DNA from 4 places in the Paenibacillus sp. 05T425 genome. Region 3 is predicted to be linked to each of the others. Evidence: riboswitches for the same ligand, from Rfam matches in the RefSeq annotation. Region 3 holds a riboswitch; each other region holds the start of a gene.
The links. A riboswitch is a leader RNA that binds a small molecule or an ion and turns the genes downstream of it on or off. The one in region 3 is predicted to bind cyclic di-AMP.
Positions count from the first base shown of each region.

Region 1: it holds a riboswitch for cyclic di-AMP, as region 3 does, so the genes downstream of both, AC1DF0_RS29000 (C40 family peptidase) here and AC1DF0_RS17700 (hypothetical protein) in region 3, are expected to answer to the same signal.
Region 2: it holds a riboswitch for cyclic di-AMP, as region 3 does, so the genes downstream of both, AC1DF0_RS30640 (ubiquitin-like domain-containing protein) here and AC1DF0_RS17700 (hypothetical protein) in region 3, are expected to answer to the same signal.
Region 4: it holds a riboswitch for cyclic di-AMP, as region 3 does, so the genes downstream of both, AC1DF0_RS21820 (APC family permease) here and AC1DF0_RS17700 (hypothetical protein) in region 3, are expected to answer to the same signal.

Region 1 covers NZ_JBFTLA010000019.1:41,029-44,977, forward strand. Annotated here, with positions in the region: gene AC1DF0_RS28995 (hypothetical protein) at 1-788, shown strand, start outside; cyclic di-AMP (ydaO/yuaA leader) riboswitch at 1,141-1,334, shown strand; gene AC1DF0_RS29000 (C40 family peptidase) at 1,338-1,814, shown strand; gene AC1DF0_RS29005 (MFS transporter) at 1,940-3,166, opposite strand; gene AC1DF0_RS29010 (GNAT family N-acetyltransferase) at 3,314-3,787, shown strand; gene AC1DF0_RS29015 (EAL domain-containing protein) at 3,803-3,949, opposite strand, start outside.
Region 2 covers NZ_JBFTLA010000025.1:9,634-13,582, reverse strand. Annotated here, with positions in the region: gene rnmV (ribonuclease M5) at 1-281, opposite strand, end outside; gene AC1DF0_RS30640 (ubiquitin-like domain-containing protein) at 447-1,595, opposite strand; cyclic di-AMP (ydaO/yuaA leader) riboswitch at 1,850-2,035, opposite strand; gene AC1DF0_RS30635 (TatD family hydrolase) at 2,220-2,993, opposite strand; gene AC1DF0_RS30630 (HD domain-containing protein) at 3,001-3,949, opposite strand, start outside.
Region 3 covers NZ_JBFTLA010000007.1:98,383-102,331, forward strand. Annotated here, with positions in the region: gene kdpA (potassium-transporting ATPase subunit KdpA) at 1-265, opposite strand, end outside; gene kdpF (K(+)-transporting ATPase subunit F) at 281-358, opposite strand; gene AC1DF0_RS17695 (hypothetical protein) at 501-896, opposite strand; cyclic di-AMP (ydaO/yuaA leader) riboswitch at 1,025-1,207, opposite strand; cyclic di-AMP (ydaO/yuaA leader) riboswitch at 1,234-1,440, opposite strand; cyclic di-AMP (ydaO/yuaA leader) riboswitch at 1,838-1,997, shown strand; gene AC1DF0_RS17700 (hypothetical protein) at 2,003-2,398, shown strand; cyclic di-AMP (ydaO/yuaA leader) riboswitch at 2,464-2,634, shown strand; gene AC1DF0_RS17705 (hypothetical protein) at 2,640-3,071, shown strand; gene AC1DF0_RS17710 (ABC transporter permease) at 3,139-3,921, opposite strand; gene AC1DF0_RS17715 (ABC transporter permease) at 3,927-3,949, opposite strand, start outside.
Region 4 covers NZ_JBFTLA010000009.1:294,554-298,502, reverse strand. Annotated here, with positions in the region: gene AC1DF0_RS21830 (response regulator transcription factor) at 1-432, shown strand, start outside; gene AC1DF0_RS21825 (sensor histidine kinase) at 433-1,839, shown strand; cyclic di-AMP (ydaO/yuaA leader) riboswitch at 2,040-2,236, shown strand; gene AC1DF0_RS21820 (APC family permease) at 2,334-3,949, shown strand, end outside.

The DNA.
Region 1 (3,949 bases), on a different contig from region 3:
AGCACTTCCACCTCATCATTCTGTTATTTCTGTATCAGTTGCTATGGGGCTTCTTCCTCTATCGATTTATCGATTCGGTCGTCTCGCCCTTGCTGCGCCGGTTTCCAGCTGCATACCCGTCTGATACAGCCGTTCACCTCTTCCTGACCGAGGCGCAGTTCCAACTGCTGAAGACCGACATCCTTACGCCTTATGTATGGATGCTAGGCGGCTTGTTCGCCATCCGCATGTTGCTGACTCCCCTGTTCAATGCCGGACTGTTCTATTCGCTGCACCATTCTAGTACGCGAGGCGAAGGCGCGGCCGGCGGCGGCACTAAATTTGTAGAAGGCATTCGCAAAGCTTGGAAACCGGTCATGCTGCTCCACTGGGCGGAGGCCGCGCTAGCACTTGCTCCCGGATTCTGGGTGCTGCCTCATGCGCTCGACGCATACCTGCAAGGCGGATCGAACGTCGACCTGCTGCAATCCGTCCTTCCCGGCGCTGGACTATGGCTGTTCTGGGGCGTGCTGCTGCATCTGCTCTTCCTGGCCATGCAGCTTGGCGCCGCCTCAAAAGAAGGCATCCTCCACTCGCTCGGGCGCGCGCTGAGGCATATCGTCTCCTTCGCTGCCATCTCGCTGGTTATGTGGGCCATCGGAGCCGGATTAGGACTTCTCATCACCGGTGTATCGCTGCTATGGGCCGGACTATTCGCACTCATCCTTCATCAAGGCTACAACTTGGTGCGAACGCTCGTCCGAGTATGGACCATTGCCGCTCAATACGAATGCCTGCAATCCAAGTAGCTTCATTATCTTAGCCCGCTTTAGCTCAAATACCCCCGAATCTACGCCTGTCCTATTATGGCGAATTCGGGGGTTTTTACGTTATCATCCTACTAATGACGGCGACAGCCTTTTTTGCTAGAAAGATGAGAATCCTCTCACCATTAGTACCTTGGGGTCATACTTTACAGAATATCCACATAATAAATGAAATCGAGTATCGATTATTTAGTCCCTCGGTCCTAGTTGAGGCTTTATTATTACATGAAAAATGATTATACGAAGCAGTTTGTCAAAAGATTACATGAGAATTATTAGAATTTTGTTAGAAAGGCAGGAGATGAATGAAAAAAATCGAATAATTGTCAAGAGCAAAACAAAACTGCCTAATTTCCTAGCGGAAAACGGGGGAACCACTCTGGGTGAATTGATTCCGACGCCACGGCTATAAGTCATACCGCCTCTGTAGAAGAGGATATCATCGACTTGTTCGTAGCGCCTGAGGAATCATAGGGAACCTTCAACCGAACCCCACAGCTAACCTCGTCGGCACCGGAAGGAGTTTCACAATTGAAAAAGGTTACCGTAATGCTTTTGGGGCTTGCGCTCTTGCTCGCTGTTCAAGCGGGAAGCGTTTTCGCAGACTCCAAAATGAACGGATTTATCAATGACGTCATTGGTACTCCGTACAAAAGCGGTGGAACTACCGCGAAAGGCTTCGATTGCTCCGGCTTCACGAGCTATGTGTTCGCTAAGATGGGCATCGATCTTCCTCGCGTTTCCTCCGATCAAGCAACAGTTGGCACGAAGGTCGCTAAAGATGACCTGATTGCCGGGGATCTTGTGTTCTTCGACACAAGCGGCGGAAACAACGGCGCAATTTCCCACGTCGGCATCTACATAGGGGACGGCAACATTGTACACGCTTCGGTTAGCCGCGGCGTTGTAGTCGACAAGCTCGATTCCACTTACTACAAACCTCGTTATGTGACAGCACGTCGCATTCTTAGCGAGGAAGCATTTACCACTTACGCCGACGCAAAATAGTTTCACCCTTTACAACAAAGCCGCAGTCTGTTCGTCCACTCGCGACAACAGTCTGCGGCTTTGTTGTTTTTCTGACAAAATAGGCCACCCCAACAGCCTGCAGGCTGTTGGGGTGCTATTACTTTCTATTTATTACGCACAGCATCGCGCCGCTGCGACTGCCCTCTGCCTAGCACAAGCATTGCGCCCAGTACGAGCAGCATGATCAGAACCAGTACGCTTACATACCAAAGCGTAACCCCGCCGTCATATCGATCCATGAACCAGCCGGTAACGCGAGGGAAGATTGCCCCGCCAAGCCCGCCGCATGCTACGAGCAAGCTCGTCGTCCGCTCAGTCATGCCTGGGATTAACGCATTCGCATAGACAAGGGCGATACCGAATATACCCGAGAAGAACAGACCGCTTAAAGCGACGAAGAAGAGCATCCAGCTGAGCTGACCCATGAGCGCCATTAATGCGAACACGATCGTTGCTCCGCCAGTAGCAATAAACAAATACTTCGCATACCCCATTTTCTCCGCCAACGTGCCTGCAAATATACGTCCGAACACCATTGTTGCCCAGAACAGGCTGAGCGCTGCCGCAGCACTCGACTCATTTACCTGCGAACGCTCAATAAGCAAGGAAGGCAAGTAATTGGAGAAGCTCATCTCCATGCCTACGTAGATCATGAAGAACGCTGCCGACAGCAGCAAGAACGGAAGCGCAGTGCGCGGATAACCGAATATACCTGTTCTTGCACCTGCCGCCCCTTGCTCCATGCTGCTGCTCACCGCTGCTTTCGGCGGTTGAAATCCGATCTGCTCGTCCAGCTTGCCGAAGGACATCGTGAGCCACAATACGAATGTAACGCCCGACAGTGCCGCCAGTATCGGGAACGATACCTGCCATACGTTCTGAGCGATCAAATAAGCGGCTGCAACCGGTATAATAAGTGCGCCGACGCCAAAAAACGTTTCTAGCCGGCTCATTGCCGAAGCCTTGCCCTTAGCAAGGTCGATGATCATCGCGCCGACGACCGCTTCCGTCATGCCGAAGCCGAACCCCGCGAGAGGAGCGACGGCCAGCATCCAGCCCCAGGGAAGAAGCAGGCTGTAAGCGGCCTCGCTTAAAGTAAGCGCGCCAAGCGCAATAAGCACCGCGCCTCGCTTGCCGATTCTTGCCGTGATGGAGGGAGCCAGTATGACACCGACCAGGAAGCCGAGAAATTGATTCATAATCCATTGTCCGCCGTCTTTGTACGTGAGCCCATAATGATCAATCAGCTGCTCCAATATCGATCCGCCTACCACATGCGCAATACCGATTACCAAGTAAGACAGACAGCCGATCCATATTAACTTCTTCATGCCGTAGTTCTCCTTATGTCCGCGCGCCTTCTGGCGCCTATCTGATATACTTAGTCATACGTATCCAACTCATTTGCTCCATCCGGAGGTTATAAGATATTGAATAATTTAAACCATTCTTCTCATTATAAACGCTATCCGATTCAAATGACCATATGTCCGCTGGAAATACAGCATGCTGTCGAAATATGTAATTGGATTTATGAGCCTCCCTACGATGTCTACCACTGGCCAACTTGGGAGCAAATGCAAAAGGACGAAATCGAATTCGGCGATCCCGTCCTGCGTGCGCAGCAATATATAGCAATCGTTGACGATAGCTCGAGACTGATCGGCTTCGCCCAGTTGTTCCCCATGACCGGCGTAACCAGGCTCGGACTCGGCCTTCACCCTGATCTGTGCAGCCGGGGTTTAGGTCCTTCCTTCGCTAAGCTAATTGCGCTTGAAGCGCGAAGAAGAATGCCTCAGCATGAGATCGACTTAGAGGTACTCGCTTGGAATACGCGAGCCGTACGCGCCTATGAACAGGCGGGCTTCCGCATTACCGATACGTATGCCCGTCCTTCTCAGAACGGTTACGCCGAATGCCACTGCATGGTGTTCGAGCCCATCCAGAGCTAACAGCTCTGAATGCTATTATATCGCTTGCGTGCCGTGCTCTATATCGATTACATCCGCGAATAAAATAAGTCCAGGTCCAACAAGCACCGATATCGTCCGAATCCATGCATGTGTATCGAGATCCGTATAAGCTCTCGATACAATCGATCTTCGATCCTCGTT
Region 2 (3,949 bases), on a different contig from region 3:
TTCTCAATGCCGATATCGCCCTTGTACAGCGCCTTCTCCTGCGGCAGGAACGCATGTTTGCAGCCGGGCGCATGCCTTGCCACAATCTTACGGATGCGTTCCCCTGCATGATCGGGATCCGTGAATATAATTACGCCGCGGCGTTCATTCGCCAGCGCTATGCGGCGCAGCACCTCATCGCCTATCGCCGAACCGTTCGTCTCGATCGTATCGGCTTCTACTGCGCGCTTCACCGCGACGGTATCATCCTTGCCCTCTACGACAATGATCTCCTTAATCACTAAGATCATTCCCTTCCTCATTTACTTAAATAACTCTGCAACAATTGCTGCCTTATTTGCGTCAATAAAACTACAAAAAGAAGAGGCTTAGCCTCTTCTTATGATGGCATATTTAATTGTACATTACGATAAGATGATGATAAACAGTTAGCTGCCGATAAAGCACTAAGTGGATGACGGTTTGTTCGGTCCAATAACGTACACGGTGTAACCCTTCTTGCGTCCGAACTTCTCCGCAGTCTTCTGACTGCCGAAATACACGTCGATCTTATTGCCCTTTATTGCGCTTCCCGTATCCTCTGCCCGGCGGAATCCGATGCCTTCAATGAATACCCACCAGCCGATCGGGATTACCTTCGGATCAACCGCGATCGTTCTTCCTTCCGTCACTTTCGTTCCGGACGCCGTAATGCCGTATTGAGGGTGGCTTTCGTCCTTGCCCGTCGATTCCACGCCAGCGGAATACGCAGTTAACGTGACGTTCTTCAAGATGCTCTTCGCCTTAAGCGTTACACCGTTCTTCGTCAACGTCTCCACAGTAGGACTACTGTTAGAGAGCACGGTTACCTTCGGCTCAGGCTTCTTCGTACCGACTGCCACGACTTGATCGACAGCAGCGGTCTCGATTACTTTGCTGACCATTTGCTTAGAAACAAGCACGCCATCCTCGTACTGCTTCTGAATATGCTCAACGATAAGGCCTTGCTTACCGGTCTGGATCAGCTTCTCCTTGCCGACCTCCAGCGTCGGATCTTCTTTCTTCACGATAGAGAATGGCATCGCCCGCTCGCTCTCCGATACTTTCGTATCGACGCGTACAACGGTTACCGACATATCCTCTTCGACAGATGAGTTAAGCGACGGTACTACTTTATCATGATTACGAACAGAAATATTTAATTGCTCGATCGCCGCTTGCACAGTTCCTTCTGTCGTGTACACCGTTGATGTCTTGCCATCCGCCGTTACATTGACCGCCACCGCATGATTAATTTCAACGCGATCGCCGTCTTTAATGGCTGCATTCAGAGGCACCGAAACCTTGTCATGCTCGCCAATCGTAATAGCTTGTTCATCCAGTAGGCGTTGCAGGACCCATTGCTTTGTTTCTACAACGGTTTCTTGTCCATTCACTACTACGGAGACGCTTTTGACAGCCGTTCCGTACAACAACACCAGTAACATGAAAGTCATAGCGATTGAGATAATAGCACTGAGTAGTATCAAACGCAAATTTTCATGCTTCCATCGCATTGCGAAAGACATGCTGGATGATCGTTTCCCATGGGTGTCCTTTACCTGGATTGTGCCCATTTCATCGGTCCTCCTTCATAGCCCCGCCGCCAAGTGTTACGCATGATTACAACTGACGCGACTATAGTATATTGGCGTGCGAGCACGCAATCCAGTAATTCTACTTCTTTTCTCGATCCTCTCACCTCCATGACTAACCCTATGACGACGATTTCCCGATTATTCGAAAATAAAAAGAAGCCGTCGACAGAGGATCTGTATCGTGGCTTCTCGGATGTCTACACGAGATATCATAAAAATGGGTGCACGAGGTTGATCGCTCTCTATGAACGCTTACGAGGTTAGCTGACGGATTCGGGCAAGAGAGCTGCCCTATTCGAAATCGCAATGCTCATGGCAATGGCTTCGAAATTCACCCCTGAAAAGATCAAAGCGCGGTCCTTCAAATACCCGCACTTGGGTCCCCCGTTCTCCTTCCGGAGATTAAGCGCAAACTGGAAATCCAATACAAAAAGTAATAACTCTGAAATGAATCATACCTTCACGGGCGGTCTGTTGTAAAGAAGCGATAAAAGACGATTTAAGCGAAAAAGCTGGTTAAAGTCGGAAAAGATTAAAGATTTCCTGAACAAAATCCAGTTTTATCGCCTAAAAGGTCATTGAATCTCTCGTTTCCTACCGTTTTTAAACAATACCAAAACATTTTTTACCGTTTTCGGTCGTAATTTTGGCTATTTCTTCCACGGATTTACCCAATAGCTCGGCAGCAGACTGGGCGACAAGAGAGACGTAAGCGGACTCATTTCGCTTCCCTCGGAACGGGTGAGGGGTCAAATAAGGGGCGTCCGTTTCGATCAATAATCGGTCCAATGGAACTTGCTTCAGCACCTCTTTTGGCACGCGTGCATTTTGGAATGTAACCGGTCCCCCGAACGAGATATAGAAGTTCATATCGAGGCAGGCTTTGGCCGTCTCCCAACTGCCGGAATAGCAGTGCATGACGCCTCCAACCTCTGCCGCATTCTCCTCGCGCAAGATCTTAACGATATCCTCATGCGCATCCCTATTGTGGATGACGATCGGCTTCTTCACCTTTCGCGCCAGCCTAATCTGCTCCCGAAATACACGATGCTGCACATCCTTAGGTGAAGTGTCCCAATGGTAATCAAGTCCTATCTCGCCTATTGCGACAACTTTCGGATGCTCGCATAGACGTTCAATCCATTCCAAGTCGTCTGGCGTCATATCGATGCTGTCGACAGGGTGCCAGCCAACCGCTGCGTAGATAAAGTCATAAGCTTCCGCAAGCGCAATCGTTGTCGGGATCGTCTCCCGATTGAAGCCGATATTGAGCAGCAGATCAACGCCCGCTTCTCTCGCTCGCTCAATTACCTCTTTACGGTCCTCGTCGAACTTATGTGAGTCTAGATGGGTATGCGTATCAAATAAATATGTCATGTTGATGTTATACTCCTTCATTAAGCTGAAATAGTTGTTTCAAATGAGGACTAATCTGCGAAATATTCATCCTGAGCGGCTCCTCTGGAAAATACAAATGATACTGTCCCTGATGTAAACCGGTGATCGATCTAACAATGTCGGATTTAGCCGATATTTCACTTATTTCATCCTGATGATCCAACAACAAAATCGGCGCTTTTTCTTTCTTTTCTCCCTCTTGTCTGTCGGGACGATACACGTCATACGGCAGATCGAACGGGAAATCCAGCTCCATATGGTACTCCGGAATCATGCCGATTGAGAGGAACAGCAAACGTATTTCTTCTAATAAAGTAGGCTCAGGATCATCGATCGTTATGTACTTGTATAATCGTCGATTCAGGAAGCGGTCGCATAGGTCGGCCAGCAGTGAATCGTCCTCTTCGGCCCATTGCATGAAAGCCGTCTGCGCAAGCGCTTCATCCAGCTTCAAATAATCGCTGACGGCCATCGTATTATCGAGCAGCCGCTTGACCGACTCTGGCATCCATAAGAAGGAATAACCCTTCTCGTACAGCTCTTTCGCCCGGCGGAAAATTTGCCTCAAAATAATTTCCGAGCTCCTCGTAACCGGATGGAAGTAAATCTGCCAATACATCTGGTAACGCGACATCAAATAATGCTCCACCGCATGCATGCCGCTTTCCTTAACCACAATTTGCCCTTTGTAAGGCCGCATCACCCGCAAAATGCGCTCCAAATCAAAATTACCGTAATTTACTCCCGTAAAATAAGCATCTCGGAGCAAATAATCCATCCGGTCCGCATCCATTTGGCTTGATATCAAGCTGACAACGATCGGTTTTGGATATTTTTTCTGAATGACGGCAGCAACGTGGCTCGGAAAATCTTCGGATACGGCCCGCAATACTCGATTGATTTCCGTATCCTCCAAAATAATTTTGCACGTCCAT
Region 3 (3,949 bases):
GCAGCGCATGCTGCAGCCGTAGAATCAGATAGCTGAAAGCTACCAAAATAATGTTCGTGGCGATGAAACTGAGCGCATACGTTTTCCAGCTCATGCCCGCTCGATTCTTAAGTCCAATCAACCTGTAAATGAACCGTTCCGATCCTCCATATACTTTATCGAGCCGGTTGGACTCGTTCGAGAATACGTGATACACATACGTTCCGAGCGGCTTCACAAGCAGCAGAAGAACGGCAATGACAATTAATAGCTGCAAAATATCCATCGTTGTTCCTCCTGGTTAAAATTTTTCCGGGTGAATTAAAGCATATAATAGGTAACCGAATACGAGCACCGCAAGCGCTGCTACGATAATCATTCGCCATCGCCCCCCGTTTGCTTAACAGCTCTGTCGCACCAAGCAAGAAAACCATAAAACAATCCGAAGCAAACGATTAAAGTACCAATCATGTACAGATCCATCAAGGCAGTTCCCTCCTGCTATAGACATTTACAAAAAGTTATTTTTTCAATAGAAACCCAATTTCGCCGGTTTGCGAATGTACGATGTGATCTGCGCCAAGACCTTTATATATGACTCTTGGATTCCAATGCGTAGTAATGACGTAGATCGATCTAGACGTCCAATCCCTGCAGCATTGTATGAACCTGCAGCTAAGAGCTAAGCTGCTCTCAAAGATGAATACATCTCCAATGACCTTTTCCGGTATCATCCAACTATTCCTGTCATTAGTATTCACGTATAAAACGTTATTAAGTCCATGCTTACGAAGTTGTCTTTCCTCTAGCTTGCTGTTCGTCAGGACGATGAACGGCAGTCCGCGAAATACCAATGTTTTTATGAATGCTTTGCCAGCTTCATTAAGCCCGGCAACGATAATATGCTCCTCGCCCAACGGCAATCTCCTCCGAATTTCTGTAAAAAGGCAACAAAAAAGAAGCCTGCGGGAAAAGAGGACCTTTCCCCGCGGGCTTCTTCGGAGGCATGGCTAAGGAAGCCATGCCGAATCGGCACTGCGATGGTTGCCTCTCTCGATTACGCTTACGAGGTTAGCTGTCGGATTCGGGCGTGAGAGTCGCCCTACGCAAGGCAGTTAAGCCTTGCGATTCACCCCATGAGCACCTATGCGGCCGACTCCATCGCGGCGCATCGCTCTTTGGTTCCCCCGTTCCCGCAGACTGCTGCGGAACTCAGCGATAAAATAGCAATTAAAAACGAATCGTTGTATCATTCCTCTCTCCAAACCACGCTTACGAGGTTAGCTGTCGGATTCGGGCGGTGAGAGTCGCCCTACTTCGAAGCGGCATCCATGGTGCTGCCTCTTCGAAGATTCACCCCTGCCGTGCTGTCGTCCGACTCTCACATCGTACAAACGCACCGCTTCACATTTGGTTCCCCCGCTTTCCGCTTGCCTCGCKGAAACTCAGCGATCAGTCCATCGCAACTTCAATTGCGAATCCTGTATCGAATCTTACTCCCAGCCAAATTTTATGTAAAGCAGGTCCAGCGTCCATATTGGATAATATAGGAGCTTATAGAGTGATCGTTAACGTTTTCAAAAAGTTATAGCTCGATATTACTCACTTTTTCGCCAATTATCTCTCGTTTTCTGAAATTACATATATGCCTGAATTTCTTATCCAACACGCGCAAGCATGCTTTTTTTCAAATCATAAATAACAGAAGTAAAAACGAGTATTCCATCGAAAAAGCCTCTTTTCATGGATAAAATGATCGTCGCTCCTCTAATTTGCTCTTAGAGCGTCTTGTGCAACAAAATGAACCTTTTACAAATGCTTCGAATCGGTTTAGGATAGACGTCGAGCCGAAAAAGGCATATCATTATCGCTGAATTTGTCCATAGGATAAAGCGGGGGAACCAACAAGAGCAATCGTTCGATTGTTCGAATGGGGTGAATCCGAGGCACTGCCTCGGTAGGGCAGCTCTCTAGTCCGAATCCGTCAGCTAACCTCGTAAGCGAATAGAGGAGAGAATTTCATATGTTTATACAAGCACAAATCGACGAGCCATTACCTTCTTGCACCAACGACTGCCTGGCGCTAATCATTCGAAGAATCGAGATGTTCGTCATTCCTGATTACGATGGTTATTGCGCCGGCTATCGCGTCTGTCTCCATTTAGCAACGACTAACGGATTAGGCTGGGGTGAGTTGTTCGTGAATGAAGCAGATAAACCGGCAGACTGGATCAGATGGGGCAGCATGCTGCATCGTTATATAGGTGAGATACATGCTAAGGAAATCCCCGCTGACAATCGCATTCACGGTTTGTTCAACGACGCGCTTCTTCACGTTCGGAACGACAAGAGTACGAGAAATCCCGCCATGAGTGGAGATTTACTGCAGTGCTCCGTTTCCTATATCTCACTATTTTAAGGGTAAGTTGTCAGAATATTTAGCGAAAAGCATTTACAAACGGCGCGGATAGATTTATAATATACGGCATACTAACGCTGAATTTTTCGTTTGAAAAAGCGGGGGAACCAACGCGAGCCACTACTTGGATCAATCGATCCGCTCGCAAGGGGTGAATCCAAGGATTTGTAACCTTGGTAGGGCGTCTCTCTGTCCGAATCCGACAGCTAACCTCGTAAGCGAAATAAGGAGAGGTTTATTTATGTTGACGAAATCCGATTGTCATCTTTCTTTTCTGTCCGATCAAGATCTTAGTGACAGTCTCACCATCACACGCATCGAGTTGTTCGTTATTCCTGCCCTCGCCGTCGACTCTTCCGGTTATCGCGTATGTCTTCGAATGCTAAGCAACAAAGGGGTCGGCTGGGGTGAATTTTTTGCGCCTGAGTCCGACAGCCAAATCGATCTGAAGCAATGGAGCGAGCCGCTGCGTCAATTCGTCGGAGCTTTCACGGATTCTGCCTCGTTGTATGACTCTCTACTGCCGGCACATGTGGATGGAAGACTCAATGAATTGTTCTGCACCGCGATCGACGATCTTCTCGCTCATACCGACAACCCTACCTTCATCGAAGGCAATACCGAAGAGACAGTACTTAAGAACCGTTCCGTTGCCTATGTGTCCATCCATTAGCGTATTAGAATGAAGCAAGCCCGCTCCTACAGCGCGAAGGAGCGGGCTTGCTTACGTTATGGCGAGCTTATGATCCGGTCGAACGATAATGGCGGACACCGATATGCCATACCGCTAGACAAGGTACCAAGAACAATACGCCAGCAAGCGGCAGCAGCATATAGAACCAGTCATTGCCGTTCTGCTTTCCAAGAATATAGAGCAACGGCAAATAATTTACGCATCCGAACGGGATAATATACGTAAACAGAACTTTAACCCATCTTTCGTAAATATTCAGCGGGTATTGTGCCATCTCCCGCCCTCCGTCCGTCAAAATGTTTGCAATCTCAAGTCCCTGAATCGTCCAAAAGCACATCGTTGCCATCAAGATATAGATGCCTGCGAAGATACACACGCCGCAAACGATCATCAAGATAAATGTCGTCACCTTGGACGCATTCCATTCAACCGGCAGCTTATACAGTGCCCAGCCAAGCACAATCGCGCTTTGCAGCATCCGCCCGACTCTCGTGAACTCGAATTGCGACCCAAGCACCTGAAGTACTGTGCTGCGCGGGCGAACAAGCAGACGGTCGAACTCGCCTCTTCTCACGAGACCTGAGAATGCATCGAAGCCCCGCGCGAAACATTCACTTAGCGAGAACGCCATATGAATAATGCCGAAGCACAACGCAACCTCGAAGAAGGTCCAACCTTGCAGATCCCCAAAGCGCTCGAACATAAAATACAAACCTGCGAACACCGTTACCGGTACAAAAAACTGTCCGAAGCTTAGCAGCCAGAAGGAAGCGCGATATTGCAGCTGCGACTTGAACAAAATCGATATGTATTTGAAATAGAGTTGCATAGCGATTAGCCCCCCTGAATGACTATTT
Region 4 (3,949 bases), on a different contig from region 3:
TATATGGTGAAGCCGTTCAGCCCGCGCGAGCTGGTGGCCCGGGTTAATCGTCAATTGAAGCGTTGGTATAAACGGAATCAAGTCGAGGACGGCAATCCGTCAGGAGCTTTAACCGCAGCACAGTCCAAATCGCGACTGGAGCTAGGCGAGTTGGCGCTGCTTCCGGAGGAGAGGCGCGTGTTCTGGCAAGAGGAGGAGGTCGAGATGACCAGCAAGGAGTTTACGATGTTGAGAGTGTTCATCGAGCAGCCCAATCGCGCCTTCACTAGATCCGACCTGTTAATGCTTGTATGGGGCGACGATTATTTCGGCAGCGACCGTGCTGTCGATCATTTAATCAAACGCATCCGCAAAAAAATCGAGCATCTCCCCATTGAATCCGTGTGGGGACACGGTTACCGCATGCGAACGGAACGGAGCGTGAATGAATAGATGAAGCTTGTCCACCAAATCAATATTGCCTTTGGAGTCGCGCTCGTCATTGTGTTGTCCATCACTGCGGTGCTTATTCATTATGTGCTGCTGGATCACTTCATGGTCGCTCAGAAGCAGGACATGGCTCAGGTCAGTGCCGAAATAACGAAATCGCTTGAGCATTTTACGACGTTGTCGGCCGTTTCATCGATCGATAAAGGGACGGTAGCTTCGGAATCCGTGACGCTTACGCCTGTGACCGCGGCTGGCATAGCTGCCATTGTGACGGATGCGGAAGGCAATTATGTAGATGTGAAAGCAGGAGAATTTACACCTTCCGTTTCCTTTCAACTGCAGCCGTCAGCCAAGCTGGAGGCAACGGTGGCAGGCGCGGTGACCGTAGAGAACCTTGATTCCGTAAGCTTGCAAAAAATATGGGACGGAACCGACAGCCGTTATATTTCCAGCGTCACCAGCGTCCCTCAAGGGAAGCTTACGCTTCTGACCTCCGTCAGCAAAATCGAAGAAATCGAGCGGGCGCTGCTCGGACGGCTGCTCCTCGTATTCGCGATTGGCGGCGTACTTATGCTTGTGCTCAGCCATCTCATTACGAGAAAGCTTATTAAGCCGTTAATGAGGCTGAAGGAAGAGCTGACGAAGGTGAAAGGCAGACAGTTCGCCGACGTGCAGCTTGTGAAGGCAAGCGGCGAGATTGGCTCGGTAGCGCGTACGGTGCATGAAATGGCCGGAGAGCTGAATCGATTCAGCCGAGCGCAGAAGCAGTTTTTCCAGAACGCCTCGCATGAGCTGAAGTCGCCGTTAATGTCCATTGCGGGATATACGGAAGGTATTCGGGACGGCATATTCGAGGGTGAATCCATTAATAAGGGACTGGACATCATATTAAGCGAGAGCGCAAGATTGAAAAACATCGTAACGGAAATGACGCTGCTCGCCAAGCTCGACAGCGAGGAAGATATTTATGAACCGGAAGTGGTCAGCCTCAAGGAACTGCTTATCGAAACGATCGAACGCGTGAACCCGATGTTGGTTAAGAAAGAGCTGTCCCTACATCCATCGGTCGATGAGCATGAAGAGCTGCTCGTGAGGGCTGATCGGGATAAGCTGCTCCAGGCGCTGCTTAATATTTCGTCCAATGCGGTTCGCCATGCAAACAAGCATATTTATATTCACGCAGCCGTCAGCAAGGGACATGTCGAATTGTCGATATCCGACGACGGAAATGGCATTCCCGAGGAATTGTTGCCGTATTTATTCCATCGCTTCGTGAAGGGCAAGGACGGCGAAAGCGGGCTTGGGCTCGCGATTGCCCGTGCGATTGTCGAGCGCTGCGGCGGCCATATTACAGCGTCTAACCGCAAAGATGGCGGAGCGGAATTCTCGCTTGCTTTCCCGGTTGTCTAATAAATTAATTATTATCAAGGGTGTAGCGGATATTGTGGCGATTGAACGATTAAAATGCGCAAAGCAGGGACGTGCGCCACGTCTTGCGGTCATGTATGCGCATTCATGGATTTTCTATCGCTTTTTTAACGTTATTTGAGCGAAAACGTTGGTTTACATTCCATTCCCAGAGGACTATGATCGTAATGCACTAAAATATATATTCACGATCGCTGAGTTTCCGCTCTCGAAGCGGAAAGCAGGGGAACCAATCGCGACGCGCAGCATAAGCGAAAGCTTGCTACGTCGCCGGGGTGAATCCGAGAGTCGCTGCCTTTATGAAGGCGCGCTCGAGGTAGGGCGACTCTAAACGCCCGAATCCGTCAGCTAACCTTGTAAGCGTGTATGGAGAGGTGAATCAACTACGGCTCGTCTTATAGCCGCGGGGATTTCCCTGCGGCTTTTTTTGTTGTGCTCTTTTTTAAGGAAAACCATTCATTGACGGCGGTGACAGCATGTTAGCTTCAATCAAAAGATTATTAATCGGTCGACCGCTCAAGTCGAAGGAACTAGGCGAGCAGAAGCTCGCTAAGACGAAGGCGCTCGCTATTCTGTCTTCGGACGCATTATCTTCGGTTGCTTATGGTCCGGAACAAATTCTGCTTGTGCTAATGACGATTGGCGTAGCGGCGTTCTGGTATTCTGTTCCGATTGCAATTGGCGTATTGATTTTATTGACGGCATTAATTTTATCGTATCGACAAATTATTTTCGCTTATCCGCATGGCGGCGGCGCTTATGTTGTATCGAAACAAAATCTCGGCCTGTTCCCGGGGCTCATATCAGGCGGCGCGCTGCTGGTCGATTATATATTGACCGTTGCGGTAAGCGTATCGGCTGGAACCGACGCGATTACGTCGGCTTTTCCCAGCCTGCACGAATACACAGTTCTGATCGCGGTGATCTTCGTCATCTTCATCACGATATTGAACTTACGGGGCGTGACGGAATCGGCTTCGATTCTCTCTTATCCGGTGTACTTGTTCGTGCTGGCGCTGTTCATCATGATCGGCGTCGGTATCTACAACATCGCTACCGGTCACGTATCGCCGGAGCTGCATCCGCCGCTTGGCACGCCGGTTGCGGGTATTAGCTTGTTCTTGCTGCTGCGTGCTTTCGCATCGGGCAGCTCGGCACTGACGGGCGTTGAGGCGATATCGAACGCGATTCCGAACTTCAAGGATCCTGCTCCGAACAATGCGGCGAAGACGTTGGTTGCGATGGGAGCGCTGCTTGCGGTGTTATTTTCCGGTATCGTATGGCTCGCTTATTATTACGGGATTTCGCCAAAGGTGGAAGTGACGGTCGTATCGCAGATCGCCGAAGAGACGTTCGGACGCAACATTATGTATTATTTCATTCAAGGCACGACGGCACTAATTCTCATTCTTGCGGCTAATACGGGCTATTCGGCTTTCCCGCTGCTTGCGGTGAATTTGGCGAAGGATAAGTTCATTCCGCGCATGTTCACGGTGAGGGGCGATCGGCTCGGTTACTCGAACGGCATTATTATTTTGGGCGTACTGTCCATCATCCTCATTATTACGTTCCACGGGCAGACGGAGCATCTCATCCCGCTATATGCGGTAGGCGTGTTCATCCCGTTCACGCTGTCGCAGACGGGCATGATCGTGAAGTGGATTCGCGAGAAGCCGAAGGGTTGGGTAACGAAGCTTATCATTAATGCGACGGGCGCACTCATTAGCTTCGTTGTCACGATGATGTTCTTCCTAACGAAGTTCGAGCAAGTATGGTCGATTCTCATATTCTTGCCGCTAATCATTTATTTGTTCATGCGGATTAAGAAGCATTATGAAGCGGTAGGGGAGCAGCTGCGTCTGGCGACCTGCGAGCCTCCAGTTGCGATAGAGGGCAACGTCATTATTTTGCCGGTAGCCGGCATTACGCATGTCGTCGAGAACTCGATCAACTACGCGAAGTCGCTGAAAGCCGAACAGATTATTGCGGTGTACATTCCTTTCGAGCGGGAGGATGAAGCGGCATTCGAGGAGAAGTGGGAGAAGTTTATGCCTGACGTAAGGTTGGTGACGCTCCACTCGCCATATCGAAC